Regions from separate parts of the Streptomyces sp. NPDC047869 genome, predicted to be linked through region 1. Evidence: riboswitches for the same ligand, from Rfam matches in the RefSeq annotation. Region 1 holds a riboswitch; the other holds the start of a gene.
What was found. Region 1 has a riboswitch for S-adenosylmethionine ahead of thrC (threonine synthase). Riboswitches for the same ligand answer to the same signal wherever they lie in the genome.
Positions count from the first base shown of each region.

Region 2: linked by a shared signal. The riboswitch ahead of AB0924_RS23670 (hypothetical protein) and the one ahead of thrC (threonine synthase) in region 1 are both predicted to bind S-adenosylmethionine.

Region 1 is NZ_JBEYRK010000031.1:42,242-47,625, reverse strand. Features, by position in the region: gene AB0924_RS30530 (trehalose-6-phosphate synthase) at 1-808, opposite strand, end outside; gene AB0924_RS30525 (glucosyl-3-phosphoglycerate synthase) at 916-1,887, opposite strand; SAM riboswitch class I at 2,049-2,191, shown strand; gene thrC (threonine synthase) at 2,209-3,492, shown strand; gene AB0924_RS30515 (MoaD/ThiS family protein) at 3,489-3,764, shown strand; gene AB0924_RS30510 (cold-shock protein) at 4,212-4,415, shown strand; gene groL (chaperonin GroEL) at 4,714-5,384, shown strand, end outside.
Region 2 is NZ_JBEYRK010000019.1:2,357-7,740, forward strand. Features, by position in the region: gene AB0924_RS23655 (hypothetical protein) at 1-559, opposite strand, end outside; gene AB0924_RS23660 (ISAs1 family transposase) at 980-1,858, shown strand; gene AB0924_RS23665 (hypothetical protein) at 1,958-2,161, shown strand; gene AB0924_RS23670 (hypothetical protein) at 2,332-3,318, opposite strand; SAM riboswitch class IV at 3,453-3,562, opposite strand; gene AB0924_RS23675 (DUF3293 domain-containing protein) at 3,758-4,270, shown strand; gene AB0924_RS23680 (hypothetical protein) at 4,371-4,529, shown strand; gene AB0924_RS23685 (helix-turn-helix domain-containing protein) at 4,748-5,074, shown strand; gene AB0924_RS23690 (methyltransferase domain-containing protein) at 5,239-5,384, opposite strand, start outside.

The DNA.
Region 1 (5,384 bases):
CGCGCAGGGCCGTCATCCGCTCGTCCACGTCCGGCCGGTGCGCCCGCTCGCGCAGGAAGTCCGCGTCCGCGCCGAGCCCGTGCACCCCGATCCGGGTCCCGGACGGGATGCCGGGGCCGAGCACCGCGTGGCAGCAGTCCGTGAACGCGTCCGCCCAGCGCCTGGTCAGGAACGCCGCCCGGTCCGCGCCGAGGATGCCGGTCAGCAGCTCGGCGGCGATGTCGTCGGGCAGCAGCCGGAAGTAGTCCGGCGGGGCCCACGGGGTGTGCGAGAAGTGGCCGATGCGCAGGTCGGGACGGAGCTGCCGGAGCATCCGCGGGGCGAGGGCCAGGTGGTAGTCCTGGATGAGCACCGCGGCACCCTCGGCCGCCTCCTGCGCCAGCGCCTCGGCGAACGCCCGGTTGTACGCCTGGTACGAGGCCCACTGGCGGCGGAACTCCGCGTCGAGGACCGGCTCCAGCGGGGTCTGGTACAGCATGTGGTGGACGAACCAGAGCACCGAGTTGGCGATGCCGTTGTAGGCGTCGGCGAACACGGTCGCGTCGATGTCGAGCATCCGCACCCGCTGCTCGCCGGTGTCCTCGGCCGGCAGCAGACCTCCGCCCGCCCGCCGTACCGCCTCCCGGTCGCCGTCGCCGAGCGCGGCGCAGACCCACACCGCGTTGTGGTCCGGCCCGATGGCCGACAGCCCCGAGACCAGCCCGCCCCCGCCCCGTCTGGCGCTCAGCGAGCCGTCCTCGAGCACCTCGTACGAAACCGGGCCGCGGTTGGACGCGACCAGCACCTCAGCACCCTGCGTGGAAGCCATGATTCTCAACCTAGCCCGGCCCGGAAACGCTCAAACGTACGCTCCGCCCCGGAAGGGGACTGTATACGGCCGTTCTTCCGCGTCCACCGCACCGCGCGCCGGGCCGCTCAGGCCACCTTGCGGTGCGCGTACTCCGCGATCTGCACCATCGGCGGCCGCTCCTCGGTGTCCACCGAGTAGGTGCGCGGCTCGAACCCGTCCTCGCCCCGTTCGAACTGGGTGAGCGACGGCCGTACGAGGTGGCCGCGGGCCAACCGGAGCTGGGCGGTGCGGTAGATCGCCGCGGCCATCCGGCCGAGTGCCTGCCCGTCCTGGTGCCGGTGCCTGCGCACCCCCACGTCCACCTGGGCCAGCGCGTCCAGGCCCACCAGGTGCAGCGCGTCCACCAGCATGCCCAGCTCCACGCCGTAGCCCACCGGGAACGGGAGCTGCTCCAGCAGCGAGCGGCGGGCCGCGTACTCCCCGCCCAGCGGCTGCACGAAGCCGGCGAGCTGCGGCCAGTGCATGTTCAGCAGCGGGCGGGCCATCAGCTCGGTGACCCGGCCGCCCTGTCCGGCGGCGGCCGTGCCGGAGGCGCGCCCGTCGGGCACGGTGAGCGGGCGGTCGTACATCGCCTTGACCAGGTCGACGTCCGGCTCGGTGAGCAGCGGGCCGACGATGCCGAGGACGAAGTCGGAGGAGAACTCCCTCAGGTCGGCGTCGATGAAGCAGACGATGTCCCCGCTCGTCGCCAGCAGCGAGCGCCACAGCACCTCGCCCTTGCCGGGGACGGCCGGTATGCGCGGCAGGACGCTGTCGCGGTGCACCACCCGGGCGCCGGCCGCGGCGGCGACCTCCGAGGTGCGGTCGGTGGAGCCGGAGTCGACGACGACGATCTCGTCGACCAGCGGAGCCTGCCGCATGAGGTCGTGACGGATGACGGCGACGATGTTGCCGACCGTCTCCTCCTCGTTGAGCGCGGGCAGGACGACGGAGACGGACTGCCCGGTGCGCTGCTTGGCGGCCAGGACTCCGTGCAGCGGGCGGTCGGCCACGGACCAGGAGCGGGTGGCCAGCCAGCGCTCGACTTCTTCCAGCACGGTCTGCGGCTCCTCACTGTCGTGATCACACCTGTTGGGGGAGGGTGATGCATCTCGCGGTTCGGACGACTATCTCAACTGTCCCGGCCGTCGGTTACAGTCTTGAACAACGCCGATGACCATCGCATGTCGGGGGTCGCCCGGCGTTCACAACCGAATACCGCTCATCCAGAGGGGCAGAGGGACACGGCCCGATGAAGCCCCGGCAACCCCCCTGAGCCGCACTCGTTTTCGCGCGAGGCTCCCGGCCAGGGAAGGTGCCAAATCCGTCTCACGGCGAGATGCGTCGTGAGGAAGATGAGGAGAAAGGGCCTCGCCTCCATGGCTGTGCAGACAGTTGCAAGCACCAGCAATCCCGCCGTCGATCTCGGCCCCGCCGCTGCCCTGAGCTGTCGCGAATGCGGACACCGGGTACCCCTCGGACCGGTCTTCGCGTGCGAGGAGTGTTTCGGCCCGCTGGAGATCGCCTACGACTTCTCCGCCTACGACACCGAAGAGCTGCGCCGGCGCATCGAGGCGGGTCCCGCGAACATCTGGCGCTACGCGCCCCTGCTGCCCGTCCCCGCCGACGTGGCCCGGAAGCCGAACCTCAACCCCGGCTGGACCAAGCTCGTCAAGGCCGACAACCTGGCCCACGAGCTGGGCGTCACCGGCGGGCTGTACGTGAAGGACGACTCCGGCAACCCGACGCACTCCTTCAAGGACCGCGTCGTCGCCCAGGCCCTGGAGGCCGCGCGCGCCTTCGGCTTCACCACCCTGTCCTGCTCCTCCACCGGCAACCTCGCCGGTGCCGTCGGCGCCGCCGCCGCCCGGGCCGGCCTGCGCTCCTGCGTGTTCATCCCGCACGACCTGGAGCAGGGCAAGGTCGTCATGGCCGCGATCTACGGTGGCGAACTCGTCGGCATCGAGGGCAACTACGACGACGTGAACCGTTTCTGCTCCGAGCTGATCGGCGACCCGGCCGGCGAGGGCTGGGGCTTCGTCAACGTCAACCTGCGCCCGTACTACGCCGAGGGCTCCAAGACGCTGGCGTACGAGATCTGCGAGCAGCTCGGCTGGCGGCTGCCCGACCAGATCGTGGTCCCGATCGCCTCCGGCTCCCAGCTCACGAAGATCGACAAGGGTCTGCGGGAGCTGATCGAACTCGGCCTGGTCGAGGACCGGCCGTACAAGATCTTCGGTGCCCAGGCCGAGGGCTGCTCGCCGGTGTCGACCGCGTACAAGGCGGGCCACGACGTCGTACGGCCGCAGAAGCCGAACACCATCGCCAAGTCCCTCGCCATCGGCAACCCGGCCGACGGGCCGTACGTCCTGGACATCGCGCGCCGCACCGGCGGAGCGGTGGAGGACGTGACGGACGAGGAGGTCGTGGACGCGATCAAGCTGCTGGCCCGGACCGAGGGCATCTTCGCGGAGACGGCGGGCGGAGTGACCGTCGGCGTCACCCGCAAGCTGCTCAAGGCGGGCGTGCTGGACCCGGCGAAGACCACGGTCGTCCTCAACACCGGCGACGGCCTCAAGACCCTCGACGCGGTGGCCGGCACCGGCCTCACCGCCACCATCCGCCCGAACCTGGACTCCTTCCGAGAGGCTGGCCTCGCATGAGCGTGACCGTTCGCATCCCCACCATCCTGCGCACCTACACCGGCGGGAAGGCCGAGGTCGCCGCCGACGGCGCGAACCTCGCCGAGGTCATCGAGAACCTGGAGAAGAACCACACCGGGATCGCCGCGCGGGTGCTGGACGACCAGGGCAAGCTGCGCCGCTTCGTCAACGTGTACGTCAACGACGACGATGTCCGATTCGAGCAGGGTCTGCAGACCGCGACCCCGGACGGCGCCGGTGTCTCCATCATTCCGGCGGTCGCCGGCGGCTGACTGACAGAATGACCGATCATTACCTTCGGTAACGCCGGTTACCGATTGTTCGTTGAATGGCCTCCCCCGCGCGAGAAACGGAGGGGGCCATTCTGTGTGATTGAGCGCGGTAGAGTTGGGGAACCCGCTCCCGGACCATGGGTCAGGGGCCCTGGATTCACCGCGATGCACCCGACAAGAAGTAGCCAAACTGTGGGTGCTTTCTGCGGCTTTTGTGTATTTTATGGAGCCCGACTTGCCCTGAATTCGGGCGAATTCACGCTACATTCCGGACCGTTCGCGTCCATATTTCTCGTCCGATTGACCTGTTGCAGACGGCAGTTGGGCAGATACATTCAGCGGCGGTCGACGCGTTCCGGCGCACGCCCCCGGCCAATGGGGGGTGAGGTCTGACCCGGGTCCGCGAAGTGTGGATCTGTGCAAGGGCCAGTAATAGGGGAGTTAGGCATGGCTCAGGGCACCGTCAAGTGGTTCAACGCGGAGAAGGGGTACGGCTTCATCGCGGTCGACGGTGGTGCGGACGTATTCGTCCACTACAGCGCCATTCAGATGGACGGCTACCGCACCCTGGAAGAGGGCCAGCGGGTGGAGTTCGAGATCTCGCAGGGCCAGAAGGGCCCGCAGGCCGACATGGTTCGCCTCAGCGCCTGAACGTTTCTTGCACGAAGGGCCCGCACCTCGCACAGGGTGCGGGCCCTTCGCCGTGCCCGGGCCCCTGTGTTCGCGGGCGGCTGACGGGGCCGCCCGTACCCCGGGAGGCGCTTGCACTCGGGCATGCCGAGTGCTAATCATTGCGTTAGCACTCTGAAGGTGAGAGTGACAACGAGGACCGGGTCGGTGAGGCCCGCAGGCCAAGTGGGGGAAGGAACCACGCGGCCGGCGAGCCGTCCGTCGCGGGCGCGGGCGCGGTCCGAAGGAATCACCCCCAGTCCTGGAGGGACCACTTCACATGGCCAAGATCATCGCGTTCGACGAGGAGGCGCGGCGCGGCCTCGAGCGCGGCATGAACCAGCTCGCGGACGCCGTCAAGGTGACGCTCGGCCCCAAGGGCCGCAACGTCGTCCTCGAGAAGAAGTGGGGCGCCCCCACGATCACCAACGATGGTGTCTCCATCGCCAAGGAGATCGAGCTCGAGGACCCGTACGAGAAGATCGGCGCCGAGCTGGTCAAGGAAGTCGCCAAGAAGACGGACGACGTCGCCGGTGACGGTACGACCACCGCGACCGTGCTCGCCCAGGCCCTGGTCAAGGAAGGCCTGCGCAACGTCGCCGCCGGTGCCAACCCGATGGCCCTGAAGCGCGGTATCGAGAAGGCCGTCGAGGCCGTCTCCGCCGCCCTGCTGGAGCAGGCGAAGGACGTCGAGACCAAGGAGCAGATCGCCTCCACCGCGTCCATCTCCGCCGCCGACACCCAGATCGGCGAGCTGATCGCCGAGGCCATGGACAAGGTCGGCAAGGAAGGCGTCATCACCGTCGAGGAGAGCAACACCTTCGGCCTCGAGCTCGAGCTCACCGAGGGCATGCGCTTCGACAAGGGCTACATCTCCGCCTACTTCGCGACCGACATGGAGCGCATGGAGGCGACGCTCGAGGACCCGTACATCCTCATCGCCAACTCCAA
Region 2 (5,384 bases), on a different contig from region 1:
CGGCGGCATGACCGGCGCTCAGCGCCGAGCCGAGATCCGCGCCATCCCCGACCAGCTCTGCCTCGCCCCGCTGACCGCACCCAGGACCCACCAGATCCTGCTCACGGCCGCACCGGCCGCGGGCCTGACCGCGGTGAAGGTATGCGCCGCCTGGCGCGCAGCCTCGGGTTCGCACACGGCCGCTACTGGCCCAACCTGCGCGCATCCCAGCCCCGCGCGGCGAAGGCGGGAGCCGACGGCGTCCACAACCCGCGTACGCCTTGGGCGTCAGGGTAAGCAGGTACCGGCCGGTGGGGTGGGCGGGGGAGGGGCGGGCGGCGTGGATGGCGTGGACGGCGGCCCAGGAGTGTCCGAACCGCAGGAGTTCGGTGGCGGTGACCGCGGCGTCGGTGTCGAAGGCCTCGATCCGGATGAACCGCAGGCCTTTGATGTAGCCGAGCAGGCCGGGCCGTTCGGTGTCGCCGGCCGTCAGGGAGGGCACCGGCGCGTACAGGTCACCGAGCCCGCCGGAGGCCTGGACGTAGAACGCGGCGACCGCCTCGTTGAACGGGTCCTTCAACAGTGCGTGGCGCCGCCGGTGACGACGCGCGGACAGTCTCGTGCCCGAATGCATGGTTCCCAGGCACGGAGTCGGTGGCGGATGCGGGGCCGACGGCGGGTGTGGGCGGCAGTCGTACCGGGTGGCCCGGGTGCGGTCGTGCTGCCGCCCGGCTGACTCCCCGAGGACCACGTGCAAAACAGCTTGGTCTGCTGACGGAATCATCTCCGAGATGATCCCTCCTGACCTCGCCCCGACCACGCCCTTGTTGTGACGCTGTCCCCGTAGCAGACCAGGGCTTGATCAAGTTCCGGAGTCGTGTGGCTGGTCCGGGATGTGACCGGTTGGGGTGCACAGGAGAGCACGGGTTTCGTGATCATTGGGGTGTCGAAGCTCAACGATCATGAGATGGCCCGTGCCTGCCGTTGTATCTTCCCTGCGGTGCTGGTGAAGCTGGGGCCGCTCGATGCCGGCCGGGTCGCCGACCTGCGTCCTTACCTGGATCTGGTGCCTGATCCGCGCGCGCGGCGGGGCCGCTGGTACTCGCTGACCGCCGTCCTGCTCATCTGCGCCTGCGCGGCCGTTTGGGGAGCCAGGAGCCTCGACGAGCTCGCCGAATGGGCGGAACGTGCCCCGGACACACTCCTGACGGCTGTCGGCGTCCGCCGTCACCCACTTCGCTGGCGGCGTGCTCCCTCGCGGACCACGATCGGGCGGGTCCTGGGGGCCGTTGACGGTGACGCCCTGGACCGGGAGGTGGGCGCTTACCTCGCCGACCTTCATGACGCCTCCGCGCGAGCCGTGTCCGGACAGCGGCGCGTGATCGCCGTCGACGGCAAGGCCCTCAGGGGCTCCGCCCGTCTCACCGCCGCCCGCCGGCACCTCTGCGCGGTCACCCATCACCGGGCCGTGACCCTCGCCCAGGCGGAGGTCGGCGCGAAGACGAACGAGACCGCGCACTTCCAGCCCCTGTTGGAGCCACTGGACCTGGACGGAGCCCTCGTCACCTTCGACGCACTGCACTCGGTCCAGGCGAACGTCGCCTGGCTGGTCGAGACCAAGAAGGCCCACTACATCTCGGTGATCAAGGCTAATCAGCCGACCGCACACCGCCAGCTCGCCGCCCTGCCGTGGCGGGACATCGCCGTCCAGCACACCACGGCCTCCACCGGCCACGACCGCCGCGAGTCCCGCTCGATCAAGACCTGCGGCACCGCGGACGAGCTCGGCGGGATCGCCTTCCCCTACGCCTGCCTGGCCATCCGTGTCCACCGTCGCCGCAGGCAGAGCGTCCGACGCGAGAGTCGCGAGACCGTCTAGGCCGTCACCAGCCTCGACGCTCACCAGACCACCCCCGCCGACCTGGCCACCGCGATCCGCGGCCACTGGACGATAGAGGCCCTGCACCATGTGAGAGACGTGACCTTCGCGGAGGACGCCTCCACCGTCCATACCGGGACCGCACCCCGCGCCATGGCGACCCTCCGCAACCTCGCCATCGGCCTGCCCAAGCTCCTCGGAGCCGACAACATCGCCAAGACCACCCGCGCAATCCGCGACCAACCCGAACGAGCACTCCCACTCCTGGGCATCACCAACAACCGCGACGTCTGCAGAACTTGATCGAGCCCTGGTACGGGTAAGGAGGCGGTGTTGGCGGTCCGGAGGTAGGTCTGTCGTTCACTTGCCCTACTCTTCGTCTTCGATGTGGTGTGCGCCCGGCCCGGCGACGCGGTTGCTGTTGCCCACGACAACAGGGCACAGGGCACAGCAGCTTGGGGCCTTTCAGTCGGTCACAGCTCGGTCAGAGGCACGTGGCAGTGTGTCCAGTGGATGCTCCAGTCGCTGTCGAGCGGGGTGTAGCCGGCCTCTCGCACTCGTTCCGTCGCCTGTGCCAGGTGGCTCCGCAGTTCTTCGAGACTGCCGCTGCCCAGCTCCTTGCGGTCAGCGTCCAGCTCCAGCTGGAGGTACATGACGTGGTCCTCTCCCCGGTGCTCGGCACTGAACTCGACGGTGTAGTAGCCGTTGCTGCCCTGGCTGTAGATGGACACATAGTGCTGCGTGATCTCGTCCGGATCGAAGCCGTACTCTTCGAACACTTCAAGGGTTTCGTACGGCGGGTCCGTGACGTCGCACGAGCTGCACCACCACTGGATCTGCCATGGACCGTTCGGGGCCCACCCCTCCGTTTCCAGCCTTGCCTGGGCGAGTTCGGTGAGGGTGGTGAGCGTTTCGAACCAGTCTCCGTCGGTGTCCGAGGTGATGTCGCCGCCCAGGTGATAGGCCGACTCCTTCCCCGTGCCGTCGGCGAAGTCGTCCACGACCGTCAGAACGCAGCCGGTGTCCTCCTGGTACTCCACCTTCGCGTACCGCCGCTTGTCCGCGTCTCCCCGGTGGATGCCGGGCATGCCGGCACCCGTCCGGGCCTCTGTTCCGTCGGCCTCCTCGCCTTCCGCAGACACCGGGTCCGGGTTCCGGGGCCCGACGGGTGCGTGCCGGTGAGGATTGAGGCAGACCGACTCCAACCGGGCCTTTCCGATACGGCTGCTGATCAGCGATCCGGGAACATGCTCCCCCTGGCTGACAGCACGTGCCTGAAGGGGTCGGTCCTCGCTGCGGTAGAAGGCGACGTCGAATCCGCTGTCGAGCCACTGGCCGAAGATCTCGTCAGTTCCTGGCAGGCCGGAGCTGCTCACCTCGGCCGTGCAGAACAGTGCCCGGGCGGTGTCGAGGGCGATGGTCACCAGGCCCGCGCGGTCCGGCTCTGCGACTGCGGACATGGCGGGTTCGGGTGCCGGCTCAGGCTTCTGGGTCTGCCGCCCCGTCGGCAATTCGGGGATCGCGTCGGAAACGGGCACGGGCGGTCAACCTTCCGGAGTCGATGGACCCCGGTAGTGCCCGTCCGCACCCCGGTGATCTGCGGTTTCCCAACGCACCGTGCGCTGGGCTGGTCGTCACCCGGGGCATCCGCGGCGAGCGGGATGTCGTTCAGCAAGCCGGGGCTTGACCCTGGAACTCGTGACCGGGCGCGAAGGTAACACCCGTCCGGATCTTGCACAATGTGATCCACAACGCTTTACCCCTTGACCGGTGGTGTGGCATCGTTCCGCTCGGTCACGACGCCGATCGCGCCGAGGACCGGCTCCCACGGCCTTGTGGGAGCGAGCACCGATCTCCCTGCTGGTGGGTAAGGGGGTCCTTCGTCCACAGGAGGGCCTCATGCAGGTCACTGACGCTGCGACCACACCCCCGAACTGGGATCTCTACCGGCGGACGGTCGTCGATATCCGATTCCCGGACCGGACGGTACGGGTCGCACCGCGTCCGCGGGGCACGGCCGAGGGCCCTTTCCCCGACCTCTCCGGACCTGCCGGAACCGCCGCCCTCCACGTCGTCACGGCGTGCGACCCCCACGGCCGTCCCGCCCTCGCCGCGGACAACGCCCGCGCTCAGGCCCTGCTCCTCGACGAGCTCGACCGGCGAGGGCTCGCGTGGTGGCCCGCAGCGGGAGGTGATGCGCACGGCACACACATCGAGCAGAGCGTCGCCATCGCCGGCTTGAGCGACTCGGCGGCACGTGAACTGGGACGGTGCCTCCGCCAGGACGCGGTCTTCGCCTGGACCCCCGGTGCCTGGCATCTGCTGTCCTGCGACGGCGGCGTGACGGACGTCCAGGGATGGAGGGCGTTCACCAACAGGGGTCGGAGCTTCGTCACTTGGCCCACCGCCTGACGGACCCGCGACCGGACGCCGAAACAACAGCACCAGGAACAGGAAAACGATGGGCATGTACCCCATGCGCACCCCAGACCGTTGCCCCCGATGCGCCAGGGTGCTCTCCGGACCGCCCGCCGAGCGGGTCAAGGCCGACGGTTTCCCCGCGGAGGTGACCTACGAAACCGACCCCGTGTGCGGTGCGCGCTGGCATGTGTGGGACAAGACCTCCCTGCTGCGCCACTTGGCCCGCCCCCACGTGGACGGCACAAGCTGACGTCACGATGCTGGAGCCGTACGCCCGCACCGACGTCGACGCGGTCGCCCAGCGTGCCCCTGCCGCCCGCAGCCAGGACCAAACCTCGGCCCGGCGTTCCGGCGGGTGTCTGTCGTATGGAATAGCGGGTCTCAACGTCCCTGCTGGCGCAACCTGCAGGGCGGATAGCGTCCGGTCACACACGAGAAGGCCCGCCGCATCGAATGATCGGACAACCTGTGAGTACTGCTGGCTTCGGAGGGGGGACACAGCGCTCCGGCGATCCCTCCCGGATCGGCCTGCAGGGCACCAACGAGGGCCTGGACGCCGCTCGTGCCCGCGGCGCCCGACTCGGGCGCCCGTCGGCGATGACGGAGGAGCAGGTACGTCACGCCCGCGACCTGCTCGCCCGCCCAGAGAACACCGTTACCTCGATCGCGAAGCTGCTCGGCCTCTCCAGGAACACGATCTACAACTACGTGCCAGAGCTGAACGGCGGTCGCCTCGCACTGGCTGAGGCGACGAGCACGCCGGAGCTGCCCCAACCCACCCGGTCCGAGGACTGATCACCGCCGTTTGCGGCTGGTGACAGCGTTCTTACCGGCACGACGGCCGTGGGTTCAGCGTGACTGAGGTGCTTTCACTGGGAACCCACGGCGTCTTTGGCAGGCAGGCATGGAAGTGCGGTGGGTCCGTTGCCGCTGAATCGGCAGGTCCTTCACCACTGGGCTCACTCGGCGCGCTGTCCGACGCGGAGGACGCTCAGGTAACGGCGTGATGCTCGGTCACCCATCCGCGCGCGGATGTGCTCGGCGATTGCGTCGAGCAGGGGCTCACGGACGTCGCGGTCGAGCCTCCGGTACAGCGACAACGAAC